Regions from separate parts of the Spirosoma pomorum genome, predicted to be linked through region 1. Evidence: riboswitches for the same ligand, from Rfam matches in the RefSeq annotation. Region 1 holds a riboswitch; the other holds the start of a gene.
The links. Region 1 has a riboswitch for cobalamin ahead of ACYVAD_RS23690 (hypothetical protein). Riboswitches for the same ligand answer to the same signal wherever they lie in the genome.

Region 2: another riboswitch for cobalamin. It lies ahead of ACYVAD_RS16525 (TonB-dependent receptor plug domain-containing protein); the one in region 1 lies ahead of ACYVAD_RS23690 (hypothetical protein).

The regions. Positions count from the first base shown of each region.
Region 1 is NZ_BAAHBP010000038.1:59,652-64,282, reverse strand. Features, by position in the region: gene ACYVAD_RS23715 (DUF4256 domain-containing protein) at 1-474, opposite strand, end outside; gene ACYVAD_RS23710 (hypothetical protein) at 625-798, shown strand; gene ACYVAD_RS23705 (hypothetical protein) at 716-967, opposite strand; gene ACYVAD_RS23700 (hypothetical protein) at 873-1,106, shown strand; gene ACYVAD_RS23695 (carboxypeptidase-like regulatory domain-containing protein) at 1,183-1,467, opposite strand; cobalamin riboswitch at 1,652-1,871, opposite strand; cobalamin riboswitch at 1,917-2,122, shown strand; gene ACYVAD_RS23690 (hypothetical protein) at 2,245-2,895, shown strand; gene ACYVAD_RS23685 (TonB-dependent receptor plug domain-containing protein) at 2,905-4,631, shown strand, end outside.
Region 2 is NZ_BAAHBP010000027.1:249,286-253,916, reverse strand. Features, by position in the region: gene ACYVAD_RS16530 (M14 family metallopeptidase) at 1-1,395, shown strand, start outside; cobalamin riboswitch at 1,488-1,721, shown strand; gene ACYVAD_RS16525 (TonB-dependent receptor plug domain-containing protein) at 1,780-3,756, shown strand; gene ACYVAD_RS16520 (GreA/GreB family elongation factor) at 3,863-4,384, opposite strand; gene ACYVAD_RS16515 (FkbM family methyltransferase) at 4,527-4,631, opposite strand, start outside.

The DNA of each region.
Region 1 (4,631 bases):
CAGGGCTCCGCCTAGTTGGCGGATAGCCGCTGGGGTCTGTATCCAGCTTGACGTTTTCAGGTCGAACTTACCGAGCTGCTGTAATTCCCGATATTGTTCTTCCGTGAGCAGGTCGATTCCCATAGCAGCGGCCATATCAACGGCGTTACTTTCCGGTCGGCTTTCTTTTCTCGATTCCAGTCCCTCCCGGTCGTAGCAAACACCTCGGCGGTCTTTGGGGCTCTCGGCTGAGCAATCGTAAAAAATGTACTCATCCGTTTCTTGATCATACCCAACAACATCGGGTTCTCCACCGGTTGCTTCCATGTCGTTAAGCGTCCATAGCTTTTCGGGATTGGCGTCCAGCTTTGCTTGCACGTCAATCCACTTGAGATCCTGATGACGGTTCTTGTTTTTCTCAAAACGTGCTTTTAATACGTTGAGCAGTTCGTTACGCTTTTCAGCCGATAGCTCCTTCTTGTCAACATTTGCCATGCTATACGTTTTGCTTATAAGTGTGGGAGTTTAAAATCGATTAGCACGATCGTCAAGTTTTAAATATACGAAGCTTTGTTGAAGCTAACCCGTTGCGGGTTTCACCTCGTTTCGTTTCGATGGGCCAATTGCTCTGGCTTTAAGGTTGTTATGGCAGTTGAGTTTGTGGCAACCTGGTTGCCTTTTCGCTTCTTCCCTTTTTTCGTCTTTCTCCGGGCTTTCCTACGTAGCCATTTCCACGTTAACACCAATCCCGTTGCGCTGACGGCCGTCCCGCCCAGCATGAGTACCCAGACGATGATATCCCAGAGTGGTCTTTTGTAAAGCAGAAGCCGAAAGTCCAGGCTGTGCAAACCATGATACAGCCAGCGCTCCAGCCGACTTCCTTTCTCGTATTTGTGAAATGCTCAAATCCGCCGTACGTATTGTTGGCCCGGACGCCAGTCGTGTTTCTCATGGCCTCCCCTAGATCATCAACGCCCCGCTGCTCGATCGTACGGCCCGATACAGAACTTGTCGTCACGGGAATATCCCGGATGGGCACCGCTAGTTTGTTGATAGTCGTAAACGCCGGTGTGCGAGCCGACGTAACGGTTACTTCCGAGAGTTCGCTGGTCCGGCTATTAAGCTGATAACGGAGTACCGTTGCAGCCTGTGCCGATACAGTTATATTCTGTTTGTGCGCTTCGTAGCCAACCCCGCTGACGGTCAGTGTGTACGTACAACGGGTACGCGTTTGATCGTAAACTGGCCCGCTTCGTCGGTTACAGCCCCGAAACCCGTTCCGTCCAGACGGATCGTAATGGCGGGTAATGGCTCACCCGTTTCGGCCTGAATCTGGCCGCGAATCGTACCCGTAGTCGACTGGGCCCAGCTGGCAGCACCTAAAAAAAGATTGAGAAGGATAACCGTTATGGCTAACAGCGAACGAATGGTGGAAAAATGGGCTGATTGATCACCAGGTCGCGGGTGATCAGCGTAGCGCGTGTGCATACCTTTTAACGAAAAAATAAGGAGTTAAAAGCGTCTGCCTGCAGTTCGGCATGCGAACGGGTACGTGCAATCGGACAAACGACGATGGGTGCTCGCGAGGAAAGTAGCACCAGCTTCTGCCGACAGGAACGGGTGTCTGCAGGAGAAATCGCCAATCTTGACCGTGCTTCAAACCGCGAAAGCATTGTCAGCAAGAAAAAAGGCAGGTCTCCTGACTTGTAACCTGGCGGCCGTCCTTCCCAGTCTGATCGACCAGTGAACATCACGCAGGCAGATTCCCGCGGGGCAGCCAGTTGGGGCGTTACTTACAGTTGCGCGACAGTTCGGGATTTGCACCGCATCGGCGGTCCGACCGATTCTCTATTAATCCGCCGTAAGGCAGAACCGTTTTCCTGTTGGTAAAATGGAAGTAGATACTTATTAGGGCAAAGGTACCCTAAAGTTTCTTACTTTTGAGACCGTTTTTAGGTGCGCTTCCGCCGTGAAGCGCTTAAAAGGGAATCCGTCGCGCTGTCCGTCAGCGTTAATCGGAGCAGTCCCCGCTGCTGTATAGTTCATACAACCATTTTGACAATCAGGCCACTGTTCCTCATCAGGAGTGGGAAGGCGTCAGAATCGAACGAGCCAGAAGACCTGCCCAGAAACGTCAGAACCGGTGTGCTTTCGGGACGAAAGGCAAACACGAAGTCAGATAGGGTGCGCCTGCCGACCGGCGAACACCCCTGCTTTTTGTACGCGCTTTTTACGGGTTTGCCACCACATCAACCTAACAAGCGCATGATCAACCCGCTACTTATCGACTCGTTGCTGCTGGGCGTACAGCACTCCTTCGAACCCGACCACATGGCCGCCGTGTCGGTGCTGGCATCCGAAAAAAACAAATCCGGTCGGATCGCTTCAGACAGGCATCATATGTGGCGTATCATCTGGCGTTCGTCGCACTGGGCGCTGGGCCATTCGTTCACCCTGATTCTGTTTGCCTGTCTGGTGCTGCTGGTCAAATCGGCCCTGTCGCTCAACATTGCAGAACAAGTCGAACTGGCGGTCGGACCTTTGATGATCTGGCTGGGCGTTGTTGCTATCCGGCGAAATCACCGGCAAACGCACGAACCCGTGCAACCAGCGCCATCTACTACGTTCAGTCGATCCTTCTGGGTCGGCATGGTACACGGCCTGGCCGGTACGGGTGGTGCCTGCACCGTAGCTCTGACGCTAGCCGCCAGCGATGCCGCTACGGCCGTCTGGATCATTGTCCTGCAAAGCGCGGGTATCATCGTCGCCATGACGCTCTACGGCTGCTTGCTGGCGTTTTCGCTCACTAAAGTGGTCGACCGGTGGCAAACGGCAGTTCGGGCCATCAACTATGCCGTTGGCATCTTCTCCATTGCGATCGGCGTGTACACGTTGTTCGACATTTTTCACTCGTAATCAATACCCATGAAACAACGCTACTACCCAGTAGTTGGTAGCCCAATCCAGCTAGTTACTTGCCTCGGCGTGATGCTTGGTGCATTAACTTCTTTACAGGCGCAATCGATCCCCGCCGACTCGCTCAGAAGCCGCGTCCTGGAAGAAACAACTGTTACAGCCACCCGCTCGGAAAACCGGCGCGACCGGGTTCCGCAACAAATTGACATCATTACCCGGCGCGACATCAACCAAACCCCAGCCGCCGACGTAACGGATCTGGTCAAGAAACTGGCGGCTGTCAATGTTATTCAATACCCTAATCTCTCTTCAGGGGTTGGCATCCGGGGATTTCGGCCGCAGTTCTCGGGTCTGAATCAGCGTACACTGCTGCTGATTGATGGTCGGCCCGCGGGGGCTACGAACCTGTCAACCATTGGGCTCAACAATGTGGAGCGGGTCGAGGTGTTGAAAGGGCCCGCGTCGGCGCTGTATGGTTCCCAGGCGATGGGTGGCGTTATCAACGTCATCACCCGACGCTCGACAGGAGCGCTACGGGGCAATGCCTTCGCTGAATACGGCTCCTTTCAGACGTATCAGGCGGGTGGAAATATCGGCGGCAGCCTGACCCGGCGACTCGACTTCGATGCCTCGGTCAACTATCTCAGACGGGCACAGGACTACCGGCTCGGCAAAGGCAATTTGTTCCGGGATTGGCTGAAGGGCGATCAGGCAGTAAAGTATTACAGCAACAAGCCAGCCGAAACGGTCGATGATCGTAAAGACGATGGTCAGATTCGGCCCAACACCAAACTTACTTATTACTCCGGTGTGCTGCGACTGGGCTATCAGATCAGCAATAACTGGCGAGTAGACGTACGGGGCGAAAAATTCATTGCCGACGACGTTGAATCCCCCGGCGACATCACCTACGGCACGACGCAGGCCAGCCTGAAAGACGTTAACCGACAGGCGGGTGAAATCGCTCTTCGCGGTCAACTGACGGATCATAAACCGACGTTTCGTGTCTTTGCCTCCGGCGAAAACAATTTCAACCAGACGACCAACGTATCAGGTAAGCCGGTTACGCCGTTCCTGTCGTCAAACACCGCGAACCGCTGGCAGGGCGTTCAACTCCAGGACAACTGGCAACTGGGACGCCACCAACTCACCGTTGGCTATGACTACTTGAATTCCAGTACGTCGTCTCGGAACTGGACTGACGCCGTCACCGAACGAGCACCCACGCAACCTAATTATTCGATTCGGTCGTCAGCATTCTACGCGCAGGGCCAGCTGGCCTTCGGCGGAGATCGGCTCCTCCTGCAACCTGGCCTACGGTTGGACGACATTACGTTCTCCGTTAAGGAAACGCCCCTGCTTACTACGTTCAAGCCTGGCAAAAAAACCAATCCGTTCGTCAGCCCAAATCTGGGCGCAGCGTTGCTGCTGGCACCCGACTGGCAACTGAAAGGAACCGTGGGTCGGGCGTTCGTAACACCCGATGCGTTCAACGTAGCCGGTTACTCAGAAACCCGCACCTCAACTGGCCGCATTACCATTACTACTGGTAATCCAAATCTGACCAACGAAAATAGCCTGAGTTATGACCTGGGGTTGACGTTTAGCCGTCCCAAAGCGGGTTTCCGAGCAAGTACTACTTATTTCAACACGAACGTACGGGACCGGATCGCTCGGATCGTGACGCAGGTCAACGAGAAACAGACTAACGGTGACGTACTCGTCGCGCGGGCTAC
Region 2 (4,631 bases), on a different contig from region 1:
CTGATCAAAACGGGTATTCAGATTCAGCAGGCTACCAGCGACTTCAGCGTTGCCGGCAAGAAATACCCCGCCGGTTCGTACGTCGTAAAAACGGCACAGGCCTTCCGCCCGCACGTTCTGGATATGTTCGAGCCCCAGGATCACCCGAACGACTTCCAGTATCCGGGTGGCCCACCGGTTCGTCCGTATGACGCGGCTGGCTGGACACTAGCTTACTTAATGAACGTTCAGTTCGACCGGGTGCTGGAGGATTTCAAAGGACCCTTCAAGACCCTTCCTTACGGTCAGCTTCAATCGCCGGAGGGCCGCATGGCCGCTACTTCAGGAGCCGGTTACTTACTGAGTGCTCAGTCGAACAACTCGTTTATCGCCGTCAACGATCTGCTGGCGGGTGGCGTTGATGTATTTCGCGTCCCGACGGGTGGTAGCGGCAAATCGGCAGTAGCGCCCGGTACGTTCTTCGTTCCCGCTTCGGACAAAGCCAAGACCTTGCTGGATAAATCAGCCAAAAGTCTGGGTATCGACGTAACGAGCATCGCCAAACGACCAACGGGCTCGCTGGCCAAAGTAAGCCCGATGCGGATCGCCCTCTGGGATACCTACGGTGGCTCGATGCCGTCGGGCTGGGTTCGCTGGATTATGGAGCAGTACCACTTCCCAATGAAAGTAATTTACAGTCAGGAAGTTGACGCCGGTAACCTGCGGAAGAAGTACGATGCGATCGTATTCGTAACCCGCGCCATTCCGCAGTATACGGGTGAGGACAACGATCCCTACCGGAACTATGCGCCACGGATACCGAAAAACGACGAACTTCCCGCTGAGTACCGTACCCACACGGGCCGGATCACCCACGAGAAGTCGGTTCCGGAGTTGAAGAAATTCCTGGAAGCCGGTGGCGATATTATTACCATTGGCAGCAGCACCAACCTGGCTTATCACCTGGGTCTGCCCGTCAAGAATGCCCTGACCGAAGTAACCAGCTCAGGGCAGGAACGCTCACTGCCCGGCGAGAAATACTACATTCCAGGCAGCGTGCTACGCGTGAACATCGATTCGACGCAGCAGGCAACCTGGGGACTGCCAACCAAGACGGATGTTTATTTCGATGCCAGCCCCGTGTTTAACATCGCTCCCGATGCCATCGCTACCGGTAAAGTAAAACCACTGGCCTGGTTCGATAGCAGCAAACCACTACGTAGCGGCTGGGCCTGGGGACAAGCCTACCTGAAAGACGGCGTAGCTGCTTTTATGGCACCGGTTGGCGCGGGCAAGCTGTACGCATTTGGTCCGGAAATTACCTTCCGGGCGCAGGCGCAGGGAACGTTCAAGTTCCTGTTCAACCAGCTTTACGAAACAGACAGCAACTCAGTGGCTGATTTGAACGGTAAATAAGTAGCTATTCTGAATTGTTTAAGCGGAGCGCCCGGCGGATTTTCTGCCGGGCGCTTTTGTGTATTGTCCCTACTTCACCGATTCGTTCCGTACCTTCGCCCCGGATTAGCGGTGCCCGTCATCGGCCCCAGTGCCGACGATACTGGCTTAATAGGGAACTTCGGTGGTCTTTTCGGACCAAAACCGGGACTGTCCCCGCAACTGTACTGCTTCGTTTTTAAGACAGCCGATTCATTGCTGCTTTGGTCACTGTTCCGCTCCGGCGCAACGGGAAGACCTGAATCGGTGAGCTAAGTCAGGAGACCTGCCGCTGGTCGTGAGTTGTTTGTCGTTACGGAGGATGGCGATTAACAGCGACGGGTATTCACTTTTTTTATTTTCTTCATGCGCACAACTCCGCGCCTGTTCGCAACCGCCCTGCTAGGATCGGTTGCTCTCGGTACCGCCGTACCTACCCTGGCTCAGGATGCCAGAACACTCGACGAAGTCGTGGTCACGGCCAACAAATTCCCCCAGAAACAATCGCAGACCGGCAAGGTCGTGACGGTCCTCCCTGACTCAGTGCTGCAACGTTACGCTACCCAGACCGTCAGCCAGTTACTGACGCGTCAGGCGGGTTTGATGATTGTAGGCGCACAGGGGCCGCTGGGTTCGAACCAGGATGTGTACCTACGGGGTGCTGCCGTGGGCAATACGTTGATTCTGCTGGACGGCGTACCGGTTTATGACCCATCGGGGACGGTTAATGCGTTTGACCTGAACCTCATTACCGTGGGCGAATGCGAACGAATCGAGATTCTGAAAGGTGCTCAGTCGACAGCCTATGGTTCTGATGCCGTTGCCGGTGTTATTTCGATCTCTACCCGTAACGGTGTTGGCAAACGGCCACTACAGGTGTCGGCAACGGCGCAGTATGGTACGTACAATACGTTCCGGGGGGGCATTGGCCTGAGTGGTGCGACGAATAAAGTTTCGTATAATCTGCAATACACGCGGCTGTCATCGACGGGCTTCTCGGCGGCTACGGATCGCGAAAACACGGGTACGTTCGATAAAGACGGCTACCGGCAAAACGCTCTGCTTGGTAACATCGCGATAACGCTCAATCCGCGCCTGACGCTGAAGCTGCGCGGACTGACCACGGCCTACCAGACGGACCTCGACGCCGGAGCTTTCGGTGACGAAAAAGATTATACGTCCAACAACCGGTTCAGCTTTGGATCGGCGGGGCTGGAATGGAGTCACCAGCGCGGTAAACTAGTAGCCAACTATGGCATCAGCGGCAGTCGGCGGGTCTACAAAGACGATTCAACATCGGTCGAGCCAAACGCTTTTGATAAATACAGTTACAGCGAATACAGCGGCCTGACGCATTTTGCGGAGTTGTACCACACGTTAACTATCCGCAAAAACATCGAACTACTAACCGGTGCCGACTACCGCTTCGCCAACACGGATCAGACGTATCGATCGGTCAGCAGCTACGGCCTGTATGAAGCTCCTCCGCTGGGTGCTGATACGGCCCGCACGGGTCAGTTGAGTTTCTACGCATCCGGCGTCTGGCGTACACAAAAAGGATTATCGGTCGAACTGGGTGGGCGCTATAACCACCATTCGGTCTACGGCAACGCCTTTACGTATTCGTTCAACCCATCGTATCTGATTCGGGACCAAATCAAGGTATTTGCCAATCTGGCTTCGGGTTTCCGGGCTCCGTCGCTCTATCAGATCTTCTCACCGTACGGCAACCGGGCGCTGAAACCAGAACGTAGTCAGTCTATTGAAGCTGGGGTTCAGGTATTCACCAAGTCGAAGAACGCCTGGGTGCGAGCCCTGTATTTCGATCGTCGGGTGCGTGACGTTATTTTCTTCCAGTCGCTATCGGTACCGCCGTACACGAGCCAGTACATCAACTTTGACCGGCAGCACGACCACGGCTGGGAGTTTGAAGGACAGGCGCAACTGGGGCAATTAGCCCTGACTGGTAATCTCACGCTGCTCGACGGTCGGGTGACGACCCAGGCCGCGGGTCGGGACACGACCTATAACAACCTGTTTCGTCGCCCCAAAGTGCTCGTCAACGTTACGGCCGGTTATCAGATCACGCCGGCGCTCTTCGCCAGTGCCTCTTTACGTTCGGTGGGCAGCCGCACTGACCGGTTCTACAACTCGGCCACGTTTACCAGCGAGAACGTAACGTTGGCCCCTTACAGCACTTTCGATCTTTACGCCGAATATCGGCTGAATCACGTACGCCTGTACGCCGACGTGCAAAATCTGCTCGACAGGCAGTATACGGACGTATACGGCTACAATACCCGGCAACGCACGGCGAATATTGGGGTAAGAGTAAGTTTGTAAAGAGATATTGAAACGAGTCAGGGGCGCACCAACCGCTACATGTGGTCGATTAGTACACCCCTGACTCGCTTTATTTATTGACTTTTTAGTGAATTAAACGAACAGGTCAGGCAGCCTCGTAGCTGATAGCCACAATTTCCATTACCTGCTGGCCCTGTAAAGGTGGCCAGCTAACCGTTTCTCCTACCCGCTTTCCCTGCAAGGCGCGAGCCAAAGGAGCCGTGAAAGCGATTAACTCCTTATCGGCATTGGCTTCATCGACACCAACGATTGTGAAACGCCGTTTTGTACCGGCCAGCTTTCCCGATTGTATCGCCAGACTAACCGTAGCCCCAAAGCGAACACTATCTTGTTCATGGGTATTGACCACTTTACTGCTGGAAATACGTTGGTTCAAGTTTGCAATACGCCCATTGAGCAAGGCGAGTTGCCGACTACGTTCGTTCTGATCGTCAACGCTGGCGGCCTGTAAATGAGCGCGTTCCGTTTCTAAATCGGTGAGTTCAGCACGTAATAGATCAAGACCGTGGGGCGTCACATAGTTGGGTGTACCCGGGGGTAAGGGCGCACGGGCGGGAATCACAACGGGTGCATCAGCCGTTTCATTTTTCAAAAAAGCGCTGCTCATAATCTCTTCGGGAGCGAGCGTTTTATTGTTACTCCCCCATGAAAAAACATCGCTATAAGCCGAATTGTTCTGGCTCGAAACACGGCAGTCAAACCCTTCTCAATTGACCAGGCAGTACACCAAAAACACCATAAAGTCCCTATTAGCGACTTGGATAGTGAATGAATAGCGCTGTTGTCCAAGAGATTTCCTTGCCGTTGATCCGCTCGGTTTCGTAGTAATCGACCAGCCGCATCTGGTAGGTATG